Regions from separate parts of the Halobacillus sp. GSS1 genome, predicted to be linked through region 1. Evidence: riboswitches for the same ligand, from Rfam matches in the RefSeq annotation. Region 1 holds a riboswitch; each other region holds the start of a gene.
The links. A riboswitch is a leader RNA that binds a small molecule or an ion and turns the genes downstream of it on or off. The one in region 1 is predicted to bind cobalamin.
Positions count from the first base shown of each region.

Region 2: another riboswitch for cobalamin. It lies ahead of J0K78_RS02485 (DUF4430 domain-containing protein); the one in region 1 lies ahead of J0K78_RS19365 (ribonucleoside-diphosphate reductase subunit alpha).
Region 3: another riboswitch for cobalamin. It lies ahead of J0K78_RS18755 (acyl-CoA thioesterase); the one in region 1 lies ahead of J0K78_RS19365 (ribonucleoside-diphosphate reductase subunit alpha).

Region 1 covers NZ_JAFLHE010000022.1:17,786-22,013, reverse strand. Annotated here, with positions in the region: gene J0K78_RS19365 (ribonucleoside-diphosphate reductase subunit alpha) at 1-1,836, opposite strand, end outside; cobalamin riboswitch at 2,003-2,176, opposite strand; gene J0K78_RS19360 (class I SAM-dependent methyltransferase) at 2,407-3,027, shown strand; gene J0K78_RS19355 (alpha/beta fold hydrolase) at 3,107-3,955, opposite strand; gene J0K78_RS19350 (pyridoxamine 5'-phosphate oxidase family protein) at 4,164-4,228, shown strand, end outside.
Region 2 covers NZ_JAFLHE010000001.1:486,443-490,670, reverse strand. Annotated here, with positions in the region: gene J0K78_RS02490 (ATP-binding protein) at 1-1,249, shown strand, start outside; cobalamin riboswitch at 1,295-1,476, shown strand; gene J0K78_RS02485 (DUF4430 domain-containing protein) at 1,684-2,085, shown strand; gene J0K78_RS02480 (ECF transporter S component) at 2,092-2,604, shown strand; gene sigX (RNA polymerase sigma factor SigX) at 3,585-4,121, shown strand; gene J0K78_RS02470 (hypothetical protein) at 4,108-4,228, shown strand, end outside.
Region 3 covers NZ_JAFLHE010000019.1:11,385-15,612, forward strand. Annotated here, with positions in the region: gene J0K78_RS18745 (nucleobase:cation symporter-2 family protein) at 1-344, opposite strand, end outside; gene J0K78_RS18750 (xanthine phosphoribosyltransferase) at 341-928, opposite strand; purine riboswitch at 1,061-1,162, opposite strand; cobalamin riboswitch at 1,303-1,483, shown strand; gene J0K78_RS18755 (acyl-CoA thioesterase) at 1,621-2,091, shown strand; gene J0K78_RS18760 (dimethylarginine dimethylaminohydrolase family protein) at 2,485-3,336, opposite strand; gene J0K78_RS18765 (helix-turn-helix transcriptional regulator) at 3,470-3,676, shown strand; gene J0K78_RS18770 (permease) at 3,679-4,053, shown strand; gene J0K78_RS18775 (hypothetical protein) at 4,072-4,209, shown strand.

The sequences.
Region 1 (4,228 bases):
CGCCATCAAGTATCCATTCCTCATTCCATTCTTGGAGACCTTATCCTGCAAGGCTTTCCAGTTCCATGTCCCCTCTTGGTCAAACGTTCGTTTAATGAAAAAATCCCCTGTCTGCCAGTCTGATCCTTTGAACAAAGGGTAGCTTCCTTTTTCGGCAGCCAAATCAGCACTTGCTTCGATGGCATGATAGGCAACAGCTTCATACACTTCCTGCGTATAATCTAGTGCTTCCTCGGATTCCCAGGCGATCTTCTTCTTGGCAAGAAGGTGGGCCCATCCAAAGGTGCCAAGCCCGACACCGCGGTAAGATTGATTGGTAAGCTGTGCTTGTAGAACCGGGATGGTATTACGGTCGATCACATTATCGAGCATACGAACTTGAATGGAAATCAAGCGCTTCAGTACACCGCTCGTGACGGCACGCCCAAGGTTGATGCTCGACAGGTTACAGACGACAAAATCCCCTGGCGTCTTCACTGAAATGATTTTACCGTCTTCTACGTATTGTTCATCCTGAATGGTCGGCTTCTGGTTCTGAGTGATTTCTGTACAAAGATTGCTGCAATAGACCATACCTGCGTGACTGTTCGGATTCATACGGTTAACCTCATCCCTGTAAAACATATAGGGCGTGCCTGTTTCAAGCTGACCAATCATGATGCGCTTCATGATTTCAATCGCCGGCACTTTCTCTTTAGAAAGGTCTGGATTCGCCACGCAAGCGGCGTATTTCTCCCTGAAAGATCCGTCCCCCTTTTTTTCATCAAAGTAGTCTTCCAGCGAATAGCCCATGATGGTGCGGACTTCATGAGGGTCAAACAAATACCAGTCTTCACGATTTTCCACGGCCTCCATAAAGAGGTCGGGGATGGAAACCCCTGTGAAAAGGTCATGTGTTCGCTGACGTTCATCCCCGTTATTCAACCGGCTGTCGAGGAAAGGGAAGATATCTTTGTGCCAGACATCCAAATATACAGCGACCGCCCCTTGACGCTGCCCGAGTTGGTCCACGCTGACAGCCGTATTGTTAAGCTGTTTCATCCATGGGAGGATTCCGGATGAGACGCCTTTGAATCCACGGATGTCACTTCCTCGGCTTCTGATTTTCCCTAAGTAAACCCCGATTCCCCCTCCGTGCTTACTTAGGTTGGCGATGTCGGTGTTGGTGTCATAGATAGACTGTAAGGAATCATCGATGGTGTCGATGAAACAGGAGCTCAACTGTCCGTACCGCTTTCCTGCATTAGCAAGAGTAGGAGTGGCGACCGTCATATACAAATGACTCAGCGCCCAATACGCTTCTTTAACGAGAGGAAGGCGTTTGGATGTTTTTTCTTCTGCCATCAACACCATAGCGATGATCATGAAACGTTCTTGCGGCAGTTCATACACTTCTTTCGCTTTACTTTTCGCAAGGTACCTGTCACTTAATGTCTTCAAACCAATGTAGGTGAAGAGATGATCGCGATCCGGTACGATCGTGTCTTCCAATTCTTCTATTTCCTTTTTTGTGTAATATGTAAGAAGATTCCTGCTGTAAATGTTCTTTTCGGTCAATGTTTGAATCAGCCCGTAGAAGTCCTTATAAGGTCCGGATGTGGATCGATTGTGAGCGGACTTTTCATACATATCTTCCAGGTGGATGCGACTCGCTACATATGTCCAGTCAGGGCTCGTTTCATCGATCTCCGCCAGACATTCCAGGATGAATGCGTGTTTGTCATTCTTGAGTGTGGGAGACTTTTCAATAAGTCGTTGTACATGTAAGTGCGGGAATTCTTCTTCACATTGTTGAATTCTCTCTTGCCAGGACGTGTTTCTTGTTATGGTTTCCATTCTTTTTCACTCCTTGAAAATGAAAGTGTATGTTCATTAAAATCAGGTCTCGGAAAAATAAAAAAATCCGCTCAACGAAAATTGAGCGGATGAAACCATGAAACGAAGAGAAGACAAGAGAGCCTTCGTTCCATCGCTTCATCTTCTCAATCCCCGAAGAAGTTGAAACTGCGACGAACGAAGACAGGTCTCCTGGCTGACACTCGATCTTACTCAGGTCCTTCCCGTGCAGAGCACAGTGGAATGTCCATTTCGCGAGTGATGACAGTTGCGGGGGCAGCTCCGGATTCTAACCGGATTCCCTATTAAGCCTAGTGGCATCTCCTGTTCGTAGATACTATATATAGTATTTATTTCATTTTAAATTAGCTTATATTGTGTTTCTATCATAACGCTGAAAAAAGGAACATGCAACTCTTTTTTATCGAGCTTCGACAAGAATAGAGCTATCATCTCTTTTATGATCCGCTATAATGGAGGATAGGAAATATTTTTGAAAGGGATGATGGTGTGGCACAAACATTTAATTGGCATAAAGAAGCGGAGAAGCAATGGAACGATCGTGCAGAAATGTGGAATTCAAAAAGCCGGGAGATGTGGGACGGTGGAAGCAGGTGTACGATCATTCCTTTTTTGACCAAGCATGTAACCAAGGGGAAAGTCGCTGATCTGGGGTGCGGCGATGGTTATGGCTCCTATCTCCTTTACAAAGCTGGCTTTGATGTTACGGGTCTTGATTTGTCAGAGGACATGGTGAGGCGGGCGAATGAACGAGTGAATGATGAGCGGATTTCATTTGTCCAAGGTGATCTGACAAATCTTCCGTTTGAGGATCACTCTTTTGATGCGGCGATGGCGATCAATTCACTGGAATGGACGGAAGTCCCGTATAAAGGCCTGGAAGAGATGAAGCGGATCTTAAGACCTGGTGGCCGTTTGTGTGTCGGTTTACTCGGACCTACAGCGATGCCGCGCATCAATAGTTATCGCAGGGTGTACGGAGAAGAAGTCATTTGCAATACGATGATGCCATGGGAACTTCAAAAAATGGCAGAAGAGACCGGGTGGTCGTATGTAGAAGGCCAGGGAGTGTACAAACGGGGGGTGGAAGACCATCACATCGCGGAGCTGGATGAAGAATTAAAACAAGCCTTAACCTTCATGTGGATCTTTATCTTTGAAAAACAATAAACAACAGAAAAAGCACCCGTTGAGCGGGTGCTTTTTACTTTTTACATGGGAATAAATGTATGACCTGGTCAATCTGTGTTTACTCGCCCTCCTCCGACCAGAGGAACTCTTTGAGGAGTTGGTCGACTTCTTCGAGTTCGTGCAGGCCGGAATGTGTGGCCAGCGGGTTGTAGAGACGCTTTTCTTCATATTGTCCAAAAGGGACGATATCTTCTAATCCACTTACACTTGACGCATGGACAAGTCCGTCCCAATGCTGAGCTTCTGGGTCATCGTTATTGATGACACCGGCTACAGCAAACACTTCCACATCATTAGGGAATTGATCTTTGTTCTGCACCATCTGTTTTAAAGCTTCAGACTCCGGCCGCAGGTCAGTCGTAGCCGCTCCGTAATTGGAAGCAAAGTAGCCTTCTTTTTCAATGCCTTTGAAGGGGCTGGCAATGACGGACAGTTTCTTGACTCTGGGAACAGAATAGTGATGCTCACTCAAAAGGTAATTAACTGAGGCAAGGCCTCCCATCGAATGGCCGACAAGGTTTACTTGTTGGATATTGTAGTCAGCTTTTAACCGCCGCATGATTTCAGAAAGCCAATGGGTTTGATTATAAATACTTGCCCGATTGTTTTCGAAAAGCACCTGGATGAATGGATTGTGCGTTTCACCAAACCCACCACGGATGGTAAGGTCTCCACGGCTTGAGACATATACCGTCATGTGTTTCTGTCCCCATTGTAAGTTCTGCATTCGGTCCATCATTGTTTCAAAGCTTCGCGGGCCACCCTTATATCCGTGCACGAACAATGTGGGGACAATATCTTCGCGGTCCACAGGTTCAGAACTTCCGGGTCTCGAGTTGATCATAAAAAAGAGCAGGCCGATCAGAACGGAGCCCATTAAGATCGGCGCCCATTTTTTCCATAGCATAACGTTTTCCTCCTGAAAAACAGATCTATGAATAGTGTAACGGGTAATGCATGTCGCTTCCTGGTATATTTATGAAAAAAGAATGACAATGTGTCGAAGATATCATTAGCATACCCGGATCTGTCAATGGGCATCGAAGGGTTTATCTCCCATTTTTCAGGGAAAACTGAAATTGTAAAAAGATTGGATTACGGAAAGGAGCTTTCCATTGAATCAAGAAGAATTGAAAAAGAAGATCCACGAAGTCATGGAGAAACATAAAGTTGGTACACT
Region 2 (4,228 bases), on a different contig from region 1:
ACTGACAACCATTTTCGCTTTCTTCCTGTCCACTCGAATCACAGCTCCTTTAATTAAAATGAGAGAAGGAGCATTGGAACTTGCTAAAGGCGAGTTCAACACGAAAATCCCCATACGTACCCATGACGAAATCGGAGAATTAGCGATGGCGTTTAATCGGATGGGACGGGAGTTGAAGTTTCATATTAACGCTTTAAATCAGGAGAAAGAACAGCTTTCAGGCATTTTGAGGTCGATGGCAGATGGTGTTATTACGTTTAACCGTGAAGGGGATGTGCTCATTTCCAATCCTCCGGCCCAACAATATTTAGAGGCCTACGAGTTTGAAAAGAATGCTGCCTCTGCTTCTGCTGATCAATCGTCCCTTCCAGAACCACTGATGGATTTGTTTAACGATGTCATTACAGATGAGAATGAATCCATGATTGAGATGACGCTTCAAGGTAGATCCTGGGTCATCATTATGACACCTTTGTATGACAAAGAAAAAGTACGGGGGGCTGTCGCTGTCCTTCGGGATATGACAGAGGAAAGAAGACTGAATAAGCTCCGCAAAGACTTTATCGCGAATGTGTCCCATGAACTGCGAACCCCCATTTCCATGCTTCAAGGGTATAGTGAAGCCATCGTAGATGATATTGCGGAATCAAAAGAAGACAAAAATGAACTCGCTCAAATCATCCATGATGAATCTCTCAGAATTGGCCGGCTTGTCAACGAGCTGCTGGATATCGCGCGCATGGAAGCGGGGCATATTCAATTGAACGAAGAATCTGTTGAAATGGAGCCTTTTTTGAACAGAATCATTCGGAAGTTCAGTGGAATCGCCAATGAAAAATCTGTAGATCTTAACTTGAAGGTAGAGGGAGAGTTCGGGCTTCTCGATTTTGACCCTGATCGGATTGAACAAGTGTTTACGAATCTGATTGATAATGCGATTCGGCATTCCGAGCCAGCTAGTGAGGTACAGGTGATTCTAGAAAAAGATGAGAAAGAATGGATTGCAAGTGTCAAAGACTCCGGTTACGGAATCGCCGAGGAAGACCTTCCTTTTGTATTTGAGCGTTTTTATAAAGCCGACAAATCAAGAAAACGTGAGAATAAAAATTATAAAAAAGGCACGGGTCTCGGACTAGCCATCGCGAAAAACATTGTAGAAGCTCACGAAGGGACCATCAGTGTTCATAGCAAGTTGAGAGAAGGAACAACGTTCACTTTCAAAATCCCTTTTTCCCATAAGGAAAAATAAAGTTGCTATATTCTAAAAATTGATGTAATCTTGATTATGGAAACTTCATATGAAGAGGATTCAGGTGTCTGAAAAGACTTGATAGGGAATCTGGTGCGAAACCAGAACTGTCCTCGCAACTGTAAGTGTAGACGAAAGGGAAATTCCACTGTACCGGTTGGGTATGGGAAGGATCCTGATTAGGATGACGCACGAGTCAGTAGACCTGCCTGATCCAATGTTTCAAAGCTTCGGGGATTGAGCATTTGAGACAACCGATCGGTATGACGTGTAACGTAAATCTTATCCTTTCGTTTGTCTTAAGCTTACCCTTGTAGAAGGGTAAGCTTTTTTGGTAGGAAAGATTATTGGATTTCTACAGACATGTCACTTGGTTGTCTTTGCTTTTCTCTCCTCCTGGCCGTGAAATAATAAGAAAAAAGGGAGAGATTGTCATGAAAAAGTGGAGCACGTTTTTTACAGCCATGATTCTTGCTGTTGCCGTACTGGCAGGGTGTGGGACACAAGAGGAAAAGGAAACATCAGCGACTCAGGAAGAACAAGTCCAGGAAGTCACTGTACAGGTACAGGTTTCTAAAAACAATGGCGAAGAAATGATGGCTGAAGATGAATTAACGGTAGAAGAAGGAACCACCCTTATGGAAGTCATGGAAGAGAACTATGAAGTTGAACAATCAGAAGGGTTTATCAACAGCATAGAAGGAATTGCTGGTAACCAAGAGGAAAAAATGGCTTGGATGTACACCATAAATGGTGACGAAGCAATGGTTGGAGCCAATGAGTACGAAGTAGAGGATGGAGACGAAATCGTTTTTGATTATCAATCTTGGGAATGATGAATGATGAACACATATAAGCTTACACTGATTGCCATGCTCGCATCTTTAGCCATAGCAGGAAGAATGGCATTAGCTCATTTACCGAACATCCAGCCGGTAACTGCTATCATCATTATTGCTGGTTTCTGGCTTGGACCTAGTGCCGGCATTCTCATTGCTCTGCTCACGACTTTTGTATCGAATGTGCTGCTGGGCATGGGCATATGGACCATCTGGCAGGTCATCGCCTGGTCAATCATAGGAATCGTTGCTGGTCTACTAGGGAAGTATTGGTCGAACATGCCATCCTGGGGTCTTTCCATCTATGGATTCATCAGTGGGCTTTTGTTCGGTGTCATTCTATCATTGACCATGCGGGCAACGGGACAACCCTTTTGGGCCTATTATTTAGCCGGCCTCCCGATGGATCTCAATCATGCAGTATCTAATACTGTGTTCATATTGGCTCTTTCTCCAATACTTGGAACACTTTTCCAACGCTACGAAAAAAGAAACGCCATATCAAAAGTATCTTAGCTACCCGAACCAAGGGTAGCTTTTTTTGTTACCGCTACCTCTATATTTTATTAAAGATAATGGCAGGATTATGGAAGACTCAGTTTCGATGCTTTCCGGGGTTCGTTGCCTGGGTTGCGCGTCAGGGGTGGCTGGGAAGCTACTCGTCTAGCTCCATCGCCCAGACACTCGCGTCATAAGCAGAACAGCAAAGGAATGAAAAGCACATTCCGTTGCTGTTCTGCTTATGCCAGTCGTGTCTACCAGGGCGATTCCGCATTTGGACACTTTCCTGTGGGGGAGTGGAGAGCTTCCTCGGGCTACGCCCTGCGGGAGTCTCCCAGCTTCCCAACCACCCCATACGATTATTGTGAGAAACGAACCCCTTTGCCCAGTATGAGTGTCTTTCACAAATCCTGAATCTATAGTGGTAAAGCGCTCTATAACAGGCTTTATCATTCAAAATGCGGTTGGAGAATCCATGTTACTTCACTCTCCTTAGAAGTAAAGCTTCCCTTTCCTGGAAGTGGTTTCGAGATACTTATATGGTAAAGGGGCGTAGGGGAATGGCGAGACTCCTATCTTAAGTGTGGAGGCGCCTTGATCAGCGGCGTATGGACTGGACTGAGCTGGCGGAGATAAAGGAAACACGAAGAACGAAGTGATTCGATGTTGACTTATCGTATAGAAGCGAGGGAAGTCTTACTAGCCGCTAGGCGTCGGAACCGGATATCTATGAGAAAAAAAGTGCATGGTGAGACCCCACAGGACGCAGTCCGAGGAGGCTCACCGCGCTCCCGCGGAAAGCGTGCTATTCCCCGCAGTCCCCATCCACACAACAAAAGTCTCGAAACTTAGTCTTTAACTAAAGGCAGCATTAGTTAAAGGTGGGATGGAGTTTGGAAAATGAGGTTCCTTTTTCTTTTTTTGCATATTAAGATAGATAGTGTAACTTTTTCATACATAAGACGACTATTAAAGTGACCCAGGAGGTACCACCATTGCGAACGTTCTTTGATGAACTATATGATAACTATCACCATGACCTGTTTCAGTTCCTGGTCTATATGGTCAAGGACAGAAGTCTTGCCGAGGACCTGGTTCAGGATGTTTATGTAAGGGTCATGAAATCCTATGATTCATTTAATGGTAAAAGCACAGAGAAAACATGGTTGTTTTCAATAGCCAGGCACGTAGCCATTGATTATTTCCGTAAACAAAAAAGAAACCGCTTCATGGAATTCTTTGATTGGACGGAAAAAGGGGAGCAAATCAAAGATCAGAATAAAATGCCGGAAGAGATAGCGGTGCAGAATGATGAAATTCAACGAGTATATCAAGCATTGGATCAATGTACGGTCGATCAGCGAAGTGTGTTGATTTTCCGTTTTATTCAAGGGATGTCCATAAAAGAAACAGCAGAAATCTTAAGCTGGAGTGAGAGTAAAGTGAAGACGACTCAACATCGAGCTATGAAAGCTCTGAAGATGGTACTTGAAGACATGGAAGAGGGGAGGGGAAACAGTGAAGAAGCATAGTGATGAAGATATCAAAAAAGCATTAAGTAAACTCCCTGCAATGGAAGATCGCCAATCGAAAGAAATGCTCTATCAAAAGGTTTCTTCACGCGTAAATAAACCACAAA
Region 3 (4,228 bases), on a different contig from region 1:
AATCGAACAAGTTTTCCGAAGAAGCGGCTGATCAGGATGACGAATAATCCTGAAATGAGAATGGATCCGTAAATAGCGGAGATCCCATACTGACCTCCGATGGCGATCATCGGACCGACGGCTGTAAACGTACATCCTAGGACGACAGGTAGACCGATTCCGAAATAACGGTTACGGACGACCTGCAGAATGGTCGCCACCCCGCACATTAGAATATCAATGGCGACAAGGTATGTAAGTTGTTCAGAATTCAGTCCAAGAGCTCCACCGACAATCAATGGAACGAGGATTGCCCCGGCGTACATCGCCAGCAAATGCTGAATGGCTAAAGCCGTTGTTTTCATGAGGATACCTCCTTTGATTCAAACGTGATCGTATTGTCTTCAAGTGATGAAAGGGTGGCCAGGGATTCTACTTTTATTCCTTGGCGGCGTAAGAGGCGTCCCCCATCTTGAAACCCTTTCTCTATCACAATCGCTACACCGGCAATCGATGCTCCGGATTGTTCTACAAGGTCAATCAGCCCTTTCGCAGCCTGCCCATTCGCGAGAAAATCATCGAGGATCAGGACGCGATCGGTCTTCGACATAAAATCTTTCGATATGGAAATTTCATTCGTTTCCTGTTTCGTAAATGAATGTACCTTTGATGTGAAAAGGTGATCTTTCATGGTCAATGATTTTCTCTTCCTCGCAAAAATTGCGGGGACACCCAGGCTTAGTGCTGTCATTTGAGCGGGAGCGATACCTGAGGATTCTAATGTCAGCACCTTGGTAATCCCCAAATCTATGAAACGTCTCGCAAACTCTTCTCCAATTTCTTTCATGAGTACAGGGTCTATTTGATGATTCAAAAAAGCATCAACTTTAATGACCGAAGGAGATAGGACTTTACCCTCTTCTAAAATTTTCTTTTTCAACTGATCCATATCCAGCACACCTTTCTTGAGTAGGTATTTATGTAACAAAAAAGCACGAAAAGCTTGTTTCCTCTATGGAAAGCAAGTCTTTTCGTGCTGGACGTAGACAAAGACAATGAAACCGTGGACAGGAAAGTCCCGGTGTCATGTGCTGCTTTTCATAGTCGGTTCATTTACGGTAAACCGGTAGAAACTTGCAGGCCATATCCCCGCGATTATATGAAAACTAATATTCGAATGATATAGATAGTATATCAGTTTATTGTTCGTAATCAACCCCTTATATGGAAAAACATTATCAAAAAACTATGGTTTTGTTCGTGTTGACATGAGTGGTTGTTTTAGGAGATAGTGGATGGGAAGAGAGTCTCTCTTTTCCATTGAAAAGTTGATCGCCTTATGGTGGCTTCGTCATAGAAGCTGAAAAGGGAAGTTTGGTGAAAAGCCAGCGCGGTCCCGCCACTGTAATGGGGAGGTGCATAGATGACCCACTATTCTATAAATGGGAAGGGCTATGTGCTGATGAACCTGAGCCAGGAGACCTGCCATGAGGAAGGACATGAATTCCTACGGGAGATAGGAGGATGTTACGTGTATTGGATGAAACAAGAGTTTTTTACCGTTCCATGAATAAAAGGAAGTATGCCTTTGTATTCTCTCCCTAAGCGGGGAGATCGATTTTAAAAAGGAGGAACCTATTCATGGAACCTATACCCGCTCATTATTCTAAAATGACTCAAACAAGACTAGTGCTGCCACCAGATACAAATCATCTGGACACCATATTCGGAGGGAAAGTCCTTTCATACATTGACGAAATTGCGGCTCTAACCGCTATGAAGCATTCAAACTGTGTGGTTGTCACCGCTTCCATCGACTCTGTGGATTTTTTATCTTCTGCTAAAGTAGGAGATGCATTGACGTTGGAAGCTTGTGTGACGAGCACGGGCCGTACATCCATGGAAGTGTATGTGAAAGTCTTTGCTGATGATTTACTGCAAGGCCAAAAAGTGATGACCACAGAATCATTTTTAACGATGGTTGCTGTGGATGCCGAAGGGAAACCGACACCCGTCCCGCCGATTATACCTGAGACCGAGGAAGACAAACGGTTGTATGAAACTGCTCCATCCAGAAGGAAACACCGAAAAAACAGACCTGTCCTTAGATGACAGGTAAGGTTGAGATATGGAAGAATGAAGTTCGTAGACACCTCCTTTCTTTAGGTGGTGTCTTATTTTATCACTTATGTACTTTTAAAGTGGGGGGACTAAAGAAAGGGCGTTAAAAGTCATAGAATTTCTTGGACGATTATTTATGTTTTATACAATTTTTGCGCTTTCCATTGGGGTAGCTGTATGGTTCACTCGTCGACCCGTATTTGATCAAAGGTGGGATTTTACGGTTTTTTTAACTGTTTATACTTTTATATCTTCTATCAACTATGTATTTATTGATCTTTATCCTTCCTTTGTAAGAACGCTTTTTCTCACAGGAGTGAAGTTACTGATCTATTCTTAAGGTCTTATAAAAAAGCAGCCCGTCCTAAAAGAAACGGGCTGCTTTTATATACGCTTTATAGGCAGGGTGCAACATCGGAACGAACCTCCGGACTTAATGATTTCTGAAAGATCGACAGGAATCACCTCAACCCCGTTTTCCTTTAATTGTGTATTAAGGCGTTCGTTTTGAGGGAGACTGATCACTTTCCGATCTCCAATGGAAAGAACGTTCGGACCCATGGTGAATTGTTCACTCCCGGTCACTTCAATGACGTTGTATCTTGCAGAGATGACTTTCAAGCTTTTATTTGTAAAGGCAGGGGGATACAGGATAACCGTAGATTCATCCATGATGTTGAAAACGCAGTCCAGATGAAGGATGTCTCCTCTCAGTGGGATAGGGATTACCTGCAGGTCAGGGAGACGAAATTGGAGCTCACGAATCGCTTTAGCAGATGTCCTTTTTGTTTCACCTACCCATACGGTGGACCCGTCTACAACAATATCACCGCCTTCAATCGATGAAGGAAGTCCCTCTTCTACCTCGATGTCATTTTCTCCCGCCCAGTTGCGAAGCACATCTGTTTCTTCTTTCCTGACCTTTTCACTCATAGAGCTGATAAACAGTCGGTGATGAATGGTAAAACCGATGTCTCTTGTAAACACCTGTTCATGCAGATCCGGCTGAATTGGAAGCTGTATGACTTCAACCTGATGGTTTTCTAAAACCTGCACAAAATGCTTATGTTGCTGAAGAGCTGTTGTGACGTTTATGTTCTGGTTTTGGTAATGTTTTTGTGTCTCATTGATGATATCCGTAATTTTCATATAAGAAGGTTTGGCGACTACGACTTTTTTCAGCGTCGAATACTCGGTGTCACATTGTACACTGTTTTCCGAAGCGATTCCGACCATGTGAGATCCTCCTTTTATTCATATCCCCTTATTTCCCCGGAGGGTAGAGAATAAAACAATAAAAATTCAAATGTAAAGCAACCTTTACGTAAAGGTTGCTTTACTATAAACTGGAATTAATTGGAGGGGTGATATGAAGAACCGAATAACAGAGTTTAGAAAAAAGCAAAGGTTATCACAGGACAAATTAGCCGAGAAGCTACAGGTATCTCGGCAGACGATTATATCGATTGAGAAGGACAGGTATTCTCCTTCACTGCCGCTTGCGTTTGAATTAGCACGTGTGTTTGGTGTGCGGATTGAAGATTTATTTATTTATGAAACAGAGGAGGGGGAATGAAGATGGATTATACTCCTGGCGCATTTAAGGTGATCGGTGCTTTATTTTTACTCATGGGAGGTTTTTTGATTGTCGTAGGTACGATAGGTGGCGAATGGCCGGCTATGATCTGGACGATGGTTTCTTTAGGGGTTTTATCTTTCAGTATGAGCTACTTATACCCTCAGTTCAAACAGAAGGATGAACGCATGAAATGGATCAGGCATAAGGCTGTATTCTATTCTTTCTTCGTTATGATGGGTGTTATGGCTGTCTTACACTTTTTGCTTGCTCTGCAAGTGATCACGTTAAGCGCACTTGATTTACTTAGTGTCCTGTTAGCGTTAAACATTGTGATTGTATTTCTAACGATGGTCATGTTATCAAGACGATATTGAAAGAAAGGAGGAACTCCAATGGAATGGTTTTTTTCGGTTATTTTTCTTATTAGTTTTGCATTCATTTACTTATCGATTAAAAAAATCGTAAAAGTGACTCCCTCAACAGGAGAGAGGAATGATGAACAGATTGTTTTACTAATGGTTATTTTCTAGTTTCCATGTACCTGTCTAT